2 regions of the Paraburkholderia sp. XV genome follow, and region 1 is predicted to be linked to the other one. Evidence: riboswitches for the same ligand, from Rfam matches in the RefSeq annotation. Region 1 holds a riboswitch; the other holds the start of a gene.
The links. A riboswitch is a leader RNA that binds a small molecule or an ion and turns the genes downstream of it on or off. The one in region 1 is predicted to bind cobalamin.

Region 1 (4,659 bases):
GCGAGCGCGCGCCAGTCCGCCTCATGCTCGCCCGCGCCGTGGCCGGTGACGAAGATCACGCCCTGCGCGTGGTCGCGATGCGTGACGGGAATGCCGACGGCAGCGGGCGCGGCGATGCCCGCCGTGATTCCGCTGATGATTTCGACGTGAATGCCTGCGGCCTGCAGCGCCTGTTGCTCTTCGCCGCCGCGGCCGAACACGAATGGGTCGCCGCCCTTGAGCCGCGCGACGCTGCGGCCCGCGCGCAGATGATCGAGCATCGTCGCGACGATTTCGGATTGGGGTGTGGATTGCTGTCCGCCGCGCTTGCCGACATGGACGATCTGCGCGTCGCCGCGCGCGAACTGCAGGACCTCGGGATTGACGAGATCGTCGACCAGCACGACGTCGGCCAGCGCGAGCGTGCGCGCGGCTTTGAGCGTCAGCAGTTCGACGTCGCCGGGGCCGGCGCCGATCAGCCAGGCGCGGCTCATGGCGAGGAGGGCGCCGCTGCACGGGCAGGCGCTTGAATGTGACAGGTCATGCGATGTTGCTTGTGACGCGCGACGGCTGCTCGAGCCGGTGCCGCGCGTGGGCGCTAGTATCCGTTTCCCGCGGTTCCAGCGAATGGCGATGAGATTCTCGCCCCCTTGCAACTGGCCGGTATCCGGGCTGGCGGCTCATCGCGTTCGCCTTCCCACCTGCGGATGGCAGGCAGTGGCCTTGAACGCACTGCGCGAAACATGCTTCATTCCGCTCGCCGCGTGACCGTTGCGGGGACAGCACAGGCTTGGCGGCTTCATGCTTCGCGTGGTTCGCCCGTGTTGCGGCCGCGATGTGAAGGCGCTTCCCTGTTTCCCGTTTAACCCCGCCGGCCTTCGAGCCAGCGCGGGGCACCAGATGCGCCGATACGATAGCACACACGCCCTGCGGGCGGGCGGCGCGGGACCGTGCGACGGGCTCGCCCGACGACGATTCCCACCGTGTTCCAAGAAGTTCGAAAACTGTTTTCAAGTGTTGTCGGTAGTAAATCCTAAGGGCGGTCATTTATAGTGACCGGAAGTGGAATGACCGTTTTCCCGGTATCAAATATCGGATACCTAATTAAATTTCACGCCAATCCGGATTAGCGGTGCCGGGCACCGCTTTTGACTGCATCTGCCGTCGAACCGGCAGATTAACTTTAGGGAGAAAATCAACATGAAAATAACAGCGATTGCGTCGGTATTGCTGGCGGCCATGCTCACGGCGACCTCAGTGCAAGCCGCAGACTCGCTCGCACGGGACGCGGATAAGCTCGTGGAAGCGGCGCCGCCCGTGCACCTGAAGGCGCGCATCATCGCCATCGACGCAGGCGCCCGCGCAGTCACGCTGAAGGGCGAGGACGGCATTGAGGTCACGATGCTGGTGGACGGCAAGATGCCCGGGTTCGACAAGCTGCGCGTAGGCGACAAGGTCGACGTGCTGTACAAGAATGCACTGCTCGTCCAGGCCGAAAAGGTCGACCCCGCCGGCAAGGGCATCCGTGAGCGTGTCGATGCGCAGGTGACGGTGCGCGGCTCGGACGGCCGGGACTCGCTGCATCAGGTCGAAACGCTGTCCACCGTGCAGAAGATCGACCCGGCGAAACGCCTGCTCACACTGCGCGGTGTCTACGAGACGCAGGTCATCAAGGTCACGCCGGATTTCGACCTCAAGGATCTGCACGTCGGCGACACGATCCACGCGGTTTTCGTCTCGGCGACGGCTATCGAAGTCACGCCGCAAGCTACTGCGCACTAATTTCACACTCAGTCTCCACTGAGTCGTGCCTCTCCACGGCTGTCGCAGGGCGGCAGCCGGCGGACCCTCTCTTTTGCGATCCACGCAACCGAACGACGGCATCGGCCAACCCTGATGTCGTCGTCTCACCTTGACGCTACCTGCCGCCGGGCCTAAACTCGCACGCACTCTGGTGCTCGCGTGCGCTCTCTGCGCGCGCAGTTAAACGGGAAATAGCGGGCCGTGCGCACAGCCGCCGGCCAAACTATGCTGCTCCCCGCAACGGTAGGTGAAGGCATCGCGCAGACGATGCAGAGCCGGCCTCGCTGCATGTGCGTCCAATAGCGGCCCATGCAGACAATCCACTGCGCGAAAACGCTCGCGCGGGAAGGAGAGGCGGCGCTTTCATCAGCCCGGATACCGGCCCGAGAAAACGACGCCATGCTGCGGGGATGCGGCACCGTGTCGACTGTTCCTCATGCGTCGCAGTGCGTTTGCGCGTCCGGTCGTTCGGCTGGCGCGAGCGCATGCGGCGCCGTTTTCGTCCCCGTGTATCACTGAAGACCTCGCAAAAGCGTGCCGGACGGCGCGCAACGTCGAAGTCACTCGAACCTGTTTCGAGCAACGGAGCCATCATGCAGACACAGATGCGCAAGATTCCGGTGACGATCGTCACGGGCTTTCTCGGCAGCGGCAAAACGACGTTGATGCGTCACATTCTTCAGCACGCGGGCGGCCTGCGCATCGCGGTGATCGTCAACGAGTTCGGCGAGCTGGGCATCGACGGGGAGATTCTCAAGGGCTGTGGCATCGGTTGCGATGAAAACGGCAACGAAACGGAAGGCCAGCTATACGAGCTTGCCAACGGCTGCCTGTGCTGCACCGTGCAGGAAGAGTTCTTCCCCGTCATGGAGCAACTGGTGGAGCGGCGCGACCAGATCGATCACGTGCTGATTGAAACGTCGGGCCTCGCGCTGCCGAAGCCGCTCGTACAGGCCTTCAACTGGCCGTCCATCAAGAACAGCTTCACCGTCGATGCCGTCGTGACGGTCGTGGACGGTCCGGCTGTGGCCAGCGGTCAATTCGCCGAAGACCCCGTCGCCGTCGATCAATTGCGCAAGGCCGATCCGAATCTCGACCATGAATCGCCACTGCATGAACTGTTCGAAGACCAGTTGTCGGCCGCCGATCTCGTGATTCTCAACAAGACCGATCTGCTCGACGAAGCGCAGCAGGCGAGCGTCGAAGCCGTCATCCGCGAAGAGATTCCGCCGCAGGTCAAGGTGGTGCGCGCGCACATGGGCCAACTCGATCTGCATGCGCTGCTCGGGCTCGAATCGGCTTCGGAAGACACGATTCATCTGCGCCACGATCATCACGGTTCCGCCGACGATCCCGAGCACGCCGACCATCACCACGACGAATTCGACTCCGTCGTCGTCATGGCGCGCGCGCCTTCGCGCGAGGCGATGATCGCGGCGTTACAGCGGGTGGTCGAAGGCCACACGATCTATCGCGTGAAAGGCTTTGCCGCGTTGCAGGACGCGGCGATGCGTCTCGTGATTCAGGGCGTGGGCGGGCGCTTCGACAGCTATTTCGACCGGCGCTGGCAGGCGGGCGAACTCGACGCGTCGCCGCTGAGCCGCTTCGTGCTGATCGGCGCAGACCTCGATCAGCCGGTGCTGCAACGCGCGCTCGACGCAGCCTTGAGCGCTCAGGCGCAACAGGCTTAAGTCACCTTAAGGCACCTGAAGGCACCGCGATGCATCTGCTGCGCACCGTCCCGGGCGGCTTCGTCGACGATACGAAGGGCGTGATCCGTATCGACCAGAAGCCGGCCGATATCGTGATCCTCAGTTCCGCCGACACGACGCTGTCGCTGCTTGCGAGCGTCGTGCCGCGCCTGGGCGACGGCTTTCCGAGCGTGCGCCTCGCGAATGTCACGTATCTGCGGCAACCGGCTTCGGTGGACTTTTACCTCGACGATGTGTTGCAGCATGCGCGCGTCGTCGTCGTCGATCATCTGGGCGGCGAGGCATATTGGCCGTATGGGATCGAACAGGTCGTGGCGCTGGCGCAGCGCAGGCAGCAGACGCTCGCAATGTTTTCCGGCGACTTGCAGGAAGACCCGAACCTGCTCGCGCGCAGCACGGCTGACGCGGACCTGTGCCATCAGTTATGGCGCTATCTGCGCGAGGGCGGCGCGCACAACGCCGAATCGTTCATGCGTTGCATTGCGTGGCGCGGGTTCGGTTGGGGCAGGGAGCCGGCACCGCCGAGTCCGCTGCCGGCTGCCGCGCTGTATCACCCGGCACGCGATATCGCCACGATTGAAGACTGGCAGGCGCGCTGGAAGCCCGGCGCGCCCGTGGTCGCGATCCTGTTCTACAAGGCGCATTTGCAGGCAGCCAACACGGCCGTATTCGATGCGTTGATCGACGCGCTCGAAGCACGCGGGATGAACCCGTTGCCCCTCGCGATCACGTCGCTGAAAGACACGATCAGCCGCGATGTCGTGCAGCAACTCGCCGCCCAGCATCGTATCGCGCTGGTGCTGAATACGACGGCATTCGCCGCCTCCGCTATCGACGACCCCGAGCCGCTCGCATTGGCGGGCGACGCGCCCGTGATGCAGGTGATCCTGAGCGGCGGCAATCGCGACGACTGGGTGAACGACAATCACGGCCTCAATTCGCGCGACATCGCGATGCACGTGGCGCTGCCCGAAGTGGATGGCCGCATCATTACGCGCGCGATAAGCTTTAAAGGGCTCGCGTATCGCTGCCCGCATACGGAAGTGGATGTGGTCCGTTATCAGCCGGATCACGAACGCGTTGAGTTTGTCGCGGAGTTGAGTGAGCGCTGGTGCAGGTTGCGGGTCAAGTCGAATGCGGACAAGAAGCTCGCGCTGATCCTCGC
Region 2 (4,659 bases), on a different contig from region 1:
TGCGCGGGCGCGATCACCGTGCGCGCGACCAGATCGGCGCCCATCACGGCAACGCCGCCGCCGAGCGCGGCTGCGGGCAGGAGCATCCGTTGATCGTTGCCGAACGCGAGCCGCAGCATGTGCGGCACGACGAGCCCGACGAAGCCGATCGTGCCGCCCGTCGTCACGGCAGCGGCGGCGGCGAGCGACGCGACCAGATAGACGCGCAGCCGCGCGCGCATCACGGGCACGCCGAGCGCTTGCGCCGCGGCGTCACCACGCAGCAGGACATTGAGTTGCGGCGCGATGGGCACGATCGCGAGCAACGCGATGCACAACGCAGCGAGTGCGAGCCACGGCGCGCCGCCGCCGTTCAGATCGCCCGTCAGCCAGAACAGCATGCCGCGCAGGCGGCTGTCGGGCGCGACCGTCAACAGCAGCGTAATCACGGCGCCCCACCCGGCCGCGATCACCGCGCCCGTCAGCAGCAGACGCGGCGATGCGTCCTGCGGCTCGCCGCGCCACAGCGCGCCGCGTGCAAGACCGAGCACCAGCAGGATCGAGACGAACGCTCCGGCGAACGCCGATGCATCGACGATCCACCACGCGCAGCCCGCCATCATCGCGACCAGCGCGAAGCTCGCCGCGCCGCCCGACACGCCGAGCACATACGGCTCGGCCAGCGGATTGCGCAGCAGCACCTGAAGCAATGCGCCCGCGAGCGCAAGCAACGCGCCGCAACCGAAGCCGGCGAGCGCACGCGGCAGGCGCAGCGTGCGAACGATCTGCGTGGCGAGATCGGACGATGCATCAGGCGACGGCAGCAACGCATCGAGCACGCGCGACGGCGCGACGCTCACGCTGCCGAGTGCGAGCGACGCCACGAAGACCACGAGCGCCGCGATGCCGAGCGCCGTCCAGATGGCGAGCGCGCGCTTCGCACTCATGCCGCGCGCGAGCTGGACCGGTCGGGGTTGCGGCTGACGTTGCACGAGTCCGCTCATCGCGCGTTATTGCTGCTGCCAGCCGAGCGTGAGGTAGGCGCCGCGCCTTGGCGTGTTGTACGTGTAGGCGAGTTCATAGTCCTTGTCGAAGAGATTCTGGATTTGCGCGGCCACGTACCATGACTTCGTGATGTTATAGCGCGCGGACAAGTTCACGATGCCATACCCGCCGAGCACCGTGCCGCCGTCGTCGCGCTCGCCGCTCACGAGCCATTCGCCGCCCACCCGCCAGCTGCCGAGATTGCGGTTCGCGGCGAACGACGCGAAATGACGCGCGCGACGGTTCAGGTCGGTATGCGTGTCTTCATCGACGGGATTCTGGAACGTCACGGCCGCGCGCACGTCGGTTTTGCCCACATGGCCCTGCCACGATCCTTCGATGCCCTGCACTTTCGCATGTCCCACGTTCTCCGCGACGTAGATGCCCGGCGTGGTCTGCACATAGTCGATGAGGTTCGTATAGCGCGTCTGGAATGCCGTGAGCTTCAGCAGGCCGAGCGCGTCGGATGCGTACTGTAGTGCAGCTTCGACGGAATGGCTGTGCTCCGGTTGAATGAGCGGATTGCCGCTGTACGGGTAGTACAGATCGTTGAAGCTCGGCGCGCGAAACGCATCGGACCAGCTTGCAGTCACCTTCCAGTGCTCGTTGAAGTCGTAGCCATAGCCCAGATAGTAACTGTTGGCTCCGCCGAAATCCGAGTACTGGTCGCGCCGCAGGTTCGCCTGGACCTGGCTGTTGCCGAAGCGCCCCGTGTAGCCCGCGAATACCGAGTTCACGTGACGCGCGGGCGCGCTGTACTGATTCGAGTCGAGCGTCTGGTCGAGATGCTCGTAGCCCAGTTGAAGCTTTTGATCGCGCGAAAACGTAAAGTCGTTTTGCCACGTGTACTGCCGGTTGTCCGAATCGTAGCGGTATAGGTAGTCGCCGTTGAGCGACGTGTTGCTGCGATCGTTGCCTGTCGCGACGACGAAGCGCGTGGTCCACCAGTCGGTGAGCTTGCCGTTCGCGAAGGCTGACGCCGTCTGCACCTTGCTGTGCAGATTGTTGAGATCGGTGGGCAGACCGAAGGGATTGTCGAAGCTGTCGTTGCCGTTCGACTGAAAATAGCGCAGGCCGATGTCCCACTGGTCGTTGAGCTTGTGGCGCAGCGACGCGCTCACGCTCTCGTTGAAGTAACCGTTTGCGTTCGGATTGACGGGCGCGAGCGCCGGGTCGATCGACGAAAAACCGTCCGTCTTCGCGCGCGCGAGTGTGACGCTGAAGGTCGTGCGGCCGTCCTTGTCGAGTGCACCGTCGACGCCCGCCGCCTGGCGTTGCGTGTGATAGCTGCCGTACTCGACGTCGAAGTGAAAACGCGGCGGATGATTGCCGCCGTCCTTCGTGAACACCTGCACTACGCCGCCGATCGCACCCGATCCGTACAGCGCCGACACGTTGCCGTTGACCACTTCGACGTGATCGATCTGGTCGAGCGGAATCTGTTCGAGCTGCGCGTTGCCCTGGCTCACCGAGTCGACGCGCACGCCGTCGATCAGCACGAGCGATTGCGTCGCCGACGCGCCACGCAGAAAGAGACTCGACGTCGCGCCTGGCCCGCCGTTTCGCACGATCTGCGCGCCGGGCGCGAACTGCAGCAGTCCCGGCAAATCGCGCGCGCTGCTGTCCGCGATGTCCTGCGCGTCGAACAGCGTGGTCTGCGGAATCGCGTCGGCGAGGCGCTGCGCGCGACGGTCGGCTGTCACCACGATGGGCGACAACGTCGCCGGGATCGTCTTTGACGACATGTCGGTCGAGCCGTTGTCCGATCGATCCGTGGATGTGGCGGATGGGTTCGCCTCGTCGGCCGTCTGCGCGCCTGCGGCGAGCGGGACTGAAGCGAAGGCGATCACGGCGAGCGCAGCAAGCGGCGCGCGTGTGAAGTGTGGGCACAGCGGGCGCGGAAACACCTGGCGCAGATACGCCGGGTGGACAAACACGGAGGTGAGCATCGAAAGAGTCCTGTGGGCCTGTGCGCGGCCCGCTCCTCGTGGGCCGATGCCTGTACAAGGAGCAACACCCTCCTTGCCTCCGGCCGGTATCCGGGCTGACGACTGGCCGACCCGCCTTCCCACGCAGCATGCGCAGTGGCGCTTCGCACGGCATCGGCTCTCATGGATGGCTCGACGCGTGCATGGGTCGACCTGCAGGAACTGCGGTCGTTGTACCGTTGCGAGGACAGCGCAGGTTGGCTCGTCCGGGCGGACTTCGCTCCCTGCTTCCCGTTTAACTGCGCGCGGCGCGATACCGCGCGCGGGCACCAGAGTGCCGCAAGTTTAGAAGTGGCGCACACACGCGTCAAGAAACGCGGGGACGGCGCAGGGACGACGAGGGTGGACTGTTAGAAAGAGTCCCTTTTTCAAGGGTAAAAATGCGTGAATCGCGACGACACACCTGGATAATGCGGCATTAAAGCGCTACTGTTACGTCTCGAAACGAGACAAATGCCCGAGCGTGCGACATTCCGCGCTAGAATGCCATGTCTTTAGAGGACGCAGCACATGCTCACCGAACTCGAAACACTGTCACAGAACATCGGCCGGCTGATCGAGATCAGCCAACGCTACAACGAAGCGCGCCTCGCACTCGAAGAACAGCTCGCACAAGCGCGCGCCGAATGCGAAGCGACCCGCGTAGAACTCGAACAGACCCGCGAAGAACGCGCCGCATTGCAAGCGGAGCGCGATGCGCTGTCCGCGAAGATCGACGACGCCCAGGTGCGTCTGAACGCCATCCTCGAGAAGCTGCCGCGCGCTCGCGGTCATGAGCCCGACAATCAACTCGATCTCCTCGCGCCCGAGCAGCAGGTGCAGGCCAATCACGACGCGAACAACGACGCGACCCGCCACGGAGAAAACGCATGACCACGAAGCAGATCGAAGTGTCGATCCTCGGCCAGCCCTATCGTCTCGCCTGCTCGCCGGAAACGGAAGCGGCGCTGCTCGAAGCGGTGGCGCGTGTCGACGCCGAGATGTCGAAGATCCGCTCCAACAGCAACGTACGCGGCCAGGACCGTATAGCGGTGATGGCGGCATTGTCGCTGGCATCGGAACTGCTTAGGTTGCAAGCCAGCGTGCGACACGGAGAATCATTTCCCGCCGAAGAAATCCGGCGTACAATGCACCAGATGAATGAGCAGCTGGGCACTGTGATTCAACAGTACAGCAGCGTGCAGTAAAGAAAATTCTGGTGGGCTTGATTGTTTCGCGGTCGGGCTCATGTTGTAGAGCAAACGTTTTAAAGCTTCCCTGCCTGGTTCGCCAAGGTCATATATTCCTTGAACCAATGCTATGTGCACGGTTGCGGAAATTTGTAGCACGGGTGTGCGCGTCACTCTGTCTGATGTACCCGAAGTGCTGCTAACTGCGACCAATTCTGAACCTCAGGTTCAGGATGCCGGCCTAGCGGCTAAGGCGGGGACCCATACGAACGGCATCGGACTTTGTCCGGTGCCGTTTTTCTTTGGGCGCGCGCTTTGTGCAGATTGGCGCGCTCCGCGTTGCAAGCCGTTTGAAGCAGTTCGACGAAGACCTTCCTTTTATCTCACGTTCAATCCGACTCATGCGCTACTGGCTGATGAAGTCCGAACCGGACGAAGCGAGCATCGACGATCTCGCGAATGCCCCGCAACGCACGCTG

Region 2: linked by a shared signal. The riboswitch ahead of KFO72_RS27725 (TonB-dependent receptor domain-containing protein) and the one ahead of cobW (cobalamin biosynthesis protein CobW) in region 1 are both predicted to bind cobalamin.

Annotation. Positions count from the first base shown of each region.
Region 1 is NZ_JAGUUD010000023.1:64,111-68,769, reverse strand. It holds gene cobA (uroporphyrinogen-III C-methyltransferase) at 1-473, opposite strand, end outside; cobalamin riboswitch at 620-895, opposite strand; gene KFO72_RS14545 (hypothetical protein) at 1,180-1,761, shown strand; cobalamin riboswitch at 1,915-2,184, shown strand; gene cobW (cobalamin biosynthesis protein CobW) at 2,376-3,473, shown strand; gene cobN (cobaltochelatase subunit CobN) at 3,503-4,659, shown strand, end outside.
Region 2 is NZ_JAGUUD010000072.1:39,711-44,369, forward strand. It holds gene KFO72_RS27720 (FecCD family ABC transporter permease) at 1-983, opposite strand, end outside; gene KFO72_RS27725 (TonB-dependent receptor domain-containing protein) at 990-2,972, opposite strand; cobalamin riboswitch at 3,036-3,300, opposite strand; gene KFO72_RS27730 (hypothetical protein) at 3,522-3,884, shown strand; gene KFO72_RS27735 (cell division protein ZapA) at 3,881-4,198, shown strand; RNA gene ssrS (6S RNA) at 4,263-4,444, shown strand; gene KFO72_RS27745 (EVE domain-containing protein) at 4,582-4,659, shown strand, end outside.